Regions from separate parts of the Pseudoalteromonas sp. J2K-J599 genome, predicted to be linked through region 1. Evidence: predicted binding sites of a transcription regulator. Region 1 holds the regulator's gene; the other holds the start of a gene.

What was found. The regulator NrdR, encoded in region 1, represses ribonucleotide reductase genes. The targets are predictions, from matches to a motif close to AAACACNANATNTNGTGTTT.
Region 2: the regulator NrdR is predicted to act here: its motif matches at 2,043-2,062, upstream of nrdA (class 1a ribonucleoside-diphosphate reductase subunit alpha).

What each region holds. Positions count from the first base shown of each region.
Region 1 covers NZ_CM200271.1:2,962,660-2,966,276, reverse strand. The annotation lists gene glyA (serine hydroxymethyltransferase) at 1-923, shown strand, start outside; gene nrdR (transcriptional regulator NrdR) at 1,339-1,788, shown strand; gene ribD (bifunctional diaminohydroxyphosphoribosylaminopyrimidine deaminase/5-amino-6-(5-phosphoribosylamino)uracil reductase RibD) at 1,791-2,924, shown strand; gene AC5NT5_RS13410 (riboflavin synthase) at 2,941-3,594, shown strand.
Region 2 covers NZ_CM200271.1:1,741,713-1,745,329, reverse strand. The annotation lists gene gyrA (DNA topoisomerase (ATP-hydrolyzing) subunit A) at 1-206, opposite strand, end outside; gene ubiG (bifunctional 2-polyprenyl-6-hydroxyphenol methylase/3-demethylubiquinol 3-O-methyltransferase UbiG) at 383-1,093, shown strand; gene AC5NT5_RS07900 (HAD family hydrolase) at 1,093-1,773, shown strand; gene nrdA (class 1a ribonucleoside-diphosphate reductase subunit alpha) at 2,182-3,617, shown strand, end outside.

The sequences.
Region 1 (3,617 bases):
CAGGCGACACTGTACTTGGTATGAGCTTAGCTCATGGTGGTCACTTAACTCACGGATCACACGTAAGCTTCTCTGGTAAGCTTTACAATGCAATTCAATACGGACTAGATGAAACAACGGGCGAAATTGATTACGCACAGGTTGAAGCACTAGCACTTGAGCATAAACCAAAAATGATTATTGGTGGTTTCTCAGCGTACTCAGGTATTGTTGATTGGGCTAAATTCCGTGAAATTGCTGACAAAGTAGGTGCTTACCTGTTTGTTGATATGGCTCACGTTGCAGGTTTAATTGCGGCAGGCGTTTACCCAAGCCCAGTTCCTCATGCACATGTTGTAACTACAACTACGCATAAAACACTTGCTGGTCCTCGTGGTGGTTTAATTATCTCTGCATGTGGCGATGAAGCAATCTATAAAAAGCTTAACAGCGCAGTTTTCCCTGGTGGCCAAGGTGGTCCTTTATGTCATGTTATTGCAGCAAAAGCAGTGGCATTTAAAGAAGCGCTTCAACCAGAATTTAAAGTATACCAAACACAAGTTGTTAAAAACGCAAAAGCAATGGTTGCTGTAATGCAAGAGCGCGGCTACAAAATCGTATCTGACAAAACTGAAAACCACTTATTCCTACTCGATTTAATCGATAAAGATATTACTGGTAAAGATGCAGATGCAGCCCTTGGTAACGCTAACATCACAGTTAACAAAAACTCAGTGCCAAACGATCCACGTTCTCCGTTTGTAACATCTGGTTTGCGTATTGGTTCTCCTGCAATCACTCGTCGTGGTTTCAAAGAAGAAGAATCAAAAGAGCTTGCTGGCTGGATTTGTGACGTACTAGATAACATCACTGATGAATCTGTGCAGGCGCAAGTTAAAGAAAAAGTAAAAGCAATTTGTGCAAAATTACCTGTTTACGCTTAATTGCATAAGCAGCAGTAATTTAGATCACATAGGCTAGGGGCCTGTTTATCTTTCGAGGTTTAATTTGCAGTAGTATGTTTGGTTTTTAGGCAAGGCAGAGTCTATGTAGTGTGGTTACTCCACACAAATAGGCGATAACGCAGCATAAATGCCAAACATGCACTGCCCTCGGGTTCGTCCTAGGGGCGATTTACTCTTTGTTGCCTACATGGATGTAGGTAAGGGGCGTGAGCAGGACGCGGAAGCTTTGCTCGGTTTTTACTTAGCCCACTAGGTTACAAACCTCGCGCCGCGATTAAATCACCCATAGATAGAACAAATTTAATCCTGAAAGGTCAACAGGCCCTATTTTTTTGCTAAGATAAAAGACCGCTATTTAGCGGTCTTTTTTGTTTTAAAACGGAAGTACCGAGCTATGCATTGTCCATTTTGTACCGCAAAAGATACTAAAGTTATTGACTCACGCCTTGTTGGTGGAGGCCATCAAGTTCGCAGGCGCCGTGAGTGCAACGACTGCCATGAGCGCTTTACTACATTTGAAGGCGCTGAACTGGTTATGCCTCGTGTTATTAAACAAGACGGCAGCCGCGAACCATTTAACGAAGATAAATTATTAAATGGCTTAAATCGCGCACTCGAAAAACGCCCAGTGAGCACAGAGCAAGTAGACGAAGTAGTGAATATAATAAAATCGCAGTTGCGTGCTACAGGCGAGCGAGAAATTTCAAGCCATTTGGTTGGTGAATGCATTATGGAAGCCCTCAAAAAGCTCGATAAAGTAGCGTATGTAAGATTTGCCTCTGTTTATCGCTCGTTTGAAGATATACGCGAATTTGGCGAAGAAATTGCCCGCTTAGGGGAGTAACAATGCAAAGCCAAGTTCCTTTTACTGAACATGATGAAATGTATATGGCACGCGCCATAGAACTTGCCAAAAAAGGCCGGTTTACCACCACACCTAACCCTAATGTTGGCTGTGTTTTAGTTAAAAATAATCAAATAATTGGTGAGGGTTTTCATCAATTAGCAGGTCAAGGCCATGCAGAAGTAAATGCACTGGCTGTCGCTGGAAAAAATGCACAAGGTGCAACGGCTTATGTAACGCTTGAACCGTGTAGTCATTATGGCCGTACGCCACCGTGCGCCGAAGGCTTAAAAGCTGCCGGTGTGGTAAAAGTAATTGCTGCTATGGTTGATACAAATCCACAAGTTGCTGGCAAAGGCCTTAAAATACTGAGCGACGCGGGTATTGACGTTGCTTACGGGTTACTCGAATCACAAGCTCGCGCACTTAACGTTGGCTTTTTTAAGCGTATGGAACAAGGCTTACCTTATGTGATTTGCAAAATGGCAGCGAGTATTGATGGTAAAACGGCGCTTAAAAATGGGCAAAGTAAGTGGATCACAAGTCCTGCTGCTCGACAAGACGTACAATTATACCGAGCGAAAAGCTGCGCTATTTTAACCGGTGCCGATACAGTGCTAGTAGACGATGCTAAACTTAATGTGCGACTAAGTGAGCTGCCTTGCACACTGCCTACTGATTTGCCGCTTCGCCAGCCCGTGCGTGTTATAATTGACTCTCAAAACCGTTTAACACCTGACCTTGCTTTATTTGAAATCCAAAGTGATGTAATAATATTTACGACTAAGGTTGATAAATCATTGCAATGGCCGCATTTTGTAAAGCATATTGAAGTTAGTGAAAGTAACGGTAAAGTTGATTTACAAGCCGTTTTAGAAAAACTTGGGCAACTGCAGTTTAATAATGTTTGGCTTGAAGCTGGCGCAACACTTGCTGGTAAAATGACAGAGCTTAATTTAGTTGACGAGTTTGTTTTTTATTTAGCGCCTAAACTAATGGGCCATGATGCAAAAAGTTTAGTTAATTTTCCTGAATTGACGAGTATGCAAAACACCGTTGATTTAACATTTAATGAATGTGCGCGCATTGGTGACGATTTACGTATCACCGCGTTAAAACTCATTAAAATCACTTAATAAAAAGAGTAGTGCTATGTTTACTGGGATAATAGAAGCCACAGGCAAAATTGCTTTATTACAAAAAAAACAAGGCGACTTAGCCATTCGTATCCAAAGTACTGATCTTGATATGACAGACGTAAAGTTAGGTGACAGCATTGCAACTAATGGTGTTTGCTTAACTGTAGTTGATAAACATATTGATGGTTTTAGTGCGGATTTATCTAATGAGACGATTAGTTTGACCGGTTTTGCTCACTATGCTTTAGGACAAACGGTGAATCTTGAAAAAGCCATGCAACCTGTTTCTCGTTTAGGCGGTCATTTAGTGTCTGGCCATGTTGATGGTATCGCAACAATTACAAGTATTACAGCAAACGCCAGAGCAACAGAATATTGGCTTACAACTGACGAAAATTTAATGAAATACATTCCTTACAAAGGTTCGGTATGTATTGATGGTATAAGCCTGACAGTAAACGCTGTAGAGGGTAATAAATTCAAATTAACAATTGTCCCACACACGAGTGAGCAAACCACAATTGCTCATTTTAAAGTAGGTACCCAAGTTAATTTAGAAGTCGATCAAATTGCACGTTATTTAGAGCGCCTTATAAAGGGTGCAGAGCAACCAACGGGCTCTGATATTTCGATGAGCTTACTCGCTAAAGCGGGTTTTATTAAATAACGAAACTGACAACTTACACGAGC
Region 2 (3,617 bases), 1.2 Mb from region 1:
ACACGGGCCGATTTTTTGTAAGGCTTGTTCCAGTCATTACTAAGCTCGTTCATTGCAAACAAAACGCGGCGATGAACAGGTTTTAAGCCGTCACGTACGTCTGGTAATGCACGTCCTACAATTACGCTCATTGCGTAATCTAAGTAGGAGTTTTTTAACTCGTCTTCAATATTGACTGGCAGAATTTCATTGGCGAGATCAGTCATTTGATATCACATTCCTTCAGTATCAGCTCTCAACAACCCGGTATTGGGTATTAAGAGTATTGTTATTATTTCTAACAGCCATGCTATCACAATTAATTTTAATTTACAGGCGCAAAACTTTGCGATTTATCAATTTAGCCCTATATAATGGCCTCAGATTGACGAGGAAGTATTTTATGACCGAACATCAAAATGTAGATCACGCAGAAATAGCAAAATTTGAAGCCATCGCCGAGCGTTGGTGGGACCTAGACGGAGAATTCAAACCTCTTCACGAAATTAACCCGTTACGTTTAGACTTTATAGCAAACAAAACGCAAGGCTTATTCGATAAAGAAACACTCGATGTTGGCTGTGGTGGCGGTATTTTAAGCCAAAGCATGGCGCGCATGGGCGCAAAAGTAACTGGCATCGATATGGGGCAAGAGCCTTTAACTGTTGCTAAGTTGCACAGTTTAGAAACTGGCGTAAATGTAGATTACATAAAAGTGCCAGCAGAAGAGTTTGCATCGCAACACCCAGAGCGCTTTGATGTAATAACCTGTATGGAAATGCTTGAGCACGTTCCCGACCCAGCATCTATCATTCATGCCGTAGCTGCACTTGCCAAACCAGGCGCAGACGTGTTTTTTTCAACCCTGAACAAAACACCTAAAGCATATTTATACGCTATTGTTGGTGCTGAAAAGCTTTTAAAAATGGTGCCTGAAGGTACACACGACCATAAAAAGTTTATAAAACCTGCACAGCTTATTACATGGGCAGAGCAAGCGGGTTTAAAAGTTCGTGCAAGTACAGGCCTTTCTTATAACCCACTATCAAAGCAATATACGCTCAATAGTGACGTTAGCGTAAATTACATACTGTACTTCGAGAAGTTAGCTTAATGGCTAACTCTCAAGCCCCCCTCCCCCTTATTGAGTACGATGCATTTTTATTTGATTTAGACGGCACTCTACTCGACACCGCTGATGATTTAGGTGCGGCTTTAAATGCAGTTCTCATTAATAATAAAATAGAGCCTGTTAGTAGTGATGTATACCGTCCTGCGGCATCTAACGGCGCAGGCGCATTATTAGAGGCTGGTTTTAAAGAGTTATGGGACACACAACCTCAAAGCGAGCTTATTAAGCAATTAGTTGACGAATACGCTGCAAACATAGCAAATCACACACATTGCTTCAGCGGTGTTGAATCGTTGCTTATTGCCCTTGATCAGAAAAAGATCAAATGGGGGATCATGACTAACAAACCAGGGTTTTTAACTGATCCTTTAGTGGCAGCAATTCCCGCATTGAAAAATGCTAGTGTAGTAATAAGTGGCGACACCTTAGCTGAAGCTAAGCCATCCCCTTTACCGCTGCTACACTGTGCAAAGCTTATGGGAGTGCAACCAAAACGCTGTTTGTACATTGGTGATGCACAGCGAGACATACAAGCAGGCAAAGCCGCAGGTATGCGCACAGCAACGGCACTTTGGGGTTACATACCAAGTATTGATGAAGCCAACAGCTGGAATGCTGATTTTAACTGGCAAAGCCCAATTGATGGTTTTAACCATATATAGTGCCATGTTAATTAATAAACACTATATATTGTGATTGTGTTAGTTTTTACGCAAAGCTTGCTGATAAAAAAAGCAGTCAAAATTTATTTTTAAAATGCGTAAATTTAGCAGATCATTAGTTGATTTTTGCATATTTCAACTTAAATGATTGTTCGAAGGTGAGTATCTACTAACACAAATACGTTATCCCGAAGTTATCCACAAATAGGGGCAATTATGTCCCTTGCAAAACAACTCAGACCACACTATCTTGTGATCTCTAAATTGAACAACACCAGATATTGTGGCCAAATGTTATTCAATTAAATTCACAAATATGGCGAAACTTATAATAAATGAGTATATACCTTGCCCCGGCGAGGTATAAAGCATTGGTCAAAATACATAATTCCCAAGGAATACAGGCAAATGAACCAACAGTTATCTGTAAGCAAACGTGACGGGCGTAAAGAGCCTCTTGATCTGGATAAGATCCATCGCGTTATTGAGTGGGCCGCCGAAGGTTTAAACAACGTTTCGGTTTCGCAAGTTGAATTAAAGTCGCACATTCAGTTTTACGACGGTATTCGTACTAAAGACATTCACGAAACCATCATTAAAGCAGCAGCGGATCAGATTTCAAAAGAATCGCCTGATTACCAATACTTAGCTGCACGTTTAGCTGTATTCCATTTACGTAAAAAAGCGTACGGTCAATTTGAGCCACCACGTTTATTTGACCACGTAACAAAAATGGTTGCCGATAAACGCTATGATGCTCATTTACTAGTAGATTACACAGAGCAAGAGTTAGATGAGCTTGATGCATACCTTGATCATTCTCGCGATCTTAACTTTAGCTACGCAGCTGTAAAACAGCTTGAAGGCAAGTATCTCGTTCAAAACCGTGTATCGGGTGAAATATACGAAAGTGCACAGTTTTTATATATTTTAGTAGCAGCAAGCTTATTTTCAGACTACCCAAGTGAAACACGCGTTTCTTACATTAAACGTTTTTACGATGCAGTATCTTTATTTAAAATATCTCTACCAACGCCAATTATGTCGGGTGTACGTACGCCTACTCGCCAGTTTAGCTCGTGTGTATTGATTGAATGTGGCGACAGCCTTGATTCAATCAATGCAACGTCGTCAGCTATTGTTAAATACGTTTCACAACGTGCGGGAATTGGTATTAATGCAGGTCGAATTCGTGCGCTAGGTAGCCATATTCGTAACGGCGAAGCGTATCACACAGGTTGTATCCCTTTTTATAAGCACTTTCAAACAGCGGTTAAAAGTTGTTCACAAGGTGGTGTACGTGGCGGCGCAGCAACATTATTCTACCCGCTTTGGCATTTAGAAGTAGAGAACCTACTTGTACTTAAAAATAACCGTGGTGTAGATGACAACCGCGTTCGCCACCTTGATTACGGCGTACAGTTTAATAAACTAATGTACTCTCGTTTAATTAAAGATGACTACATTACATTATTTAGCCCATCAGATGTGCCTGGCCTTTACGATGCATTTTTTGAAGACCAAGCTGAGTTTGACGCACTTTACGTACAATACGAACAAGACGAGTCTATTCGTAAAAAACGTATTAAAGCCATTGAGCTTTTCTCTATGTTTGCGCAAGAGCGTGCAAGTACTGGTCGTATTTATTTACAAAATGTGGATCACTGTAATACACACAGCCCATTTATTTCTAAAGTTGCGCCAATTCGCCAATCTAACTTATGTTTAGAAATTGCATTGCCAACTAAGCCACTTAATAACGTAAATGACGAAGAAGGCGAAATCGCCCTTTGTACACTTTCTGCGTTTAACCTAGGTGCAATAGAGTCACTTGATGAGCTTGA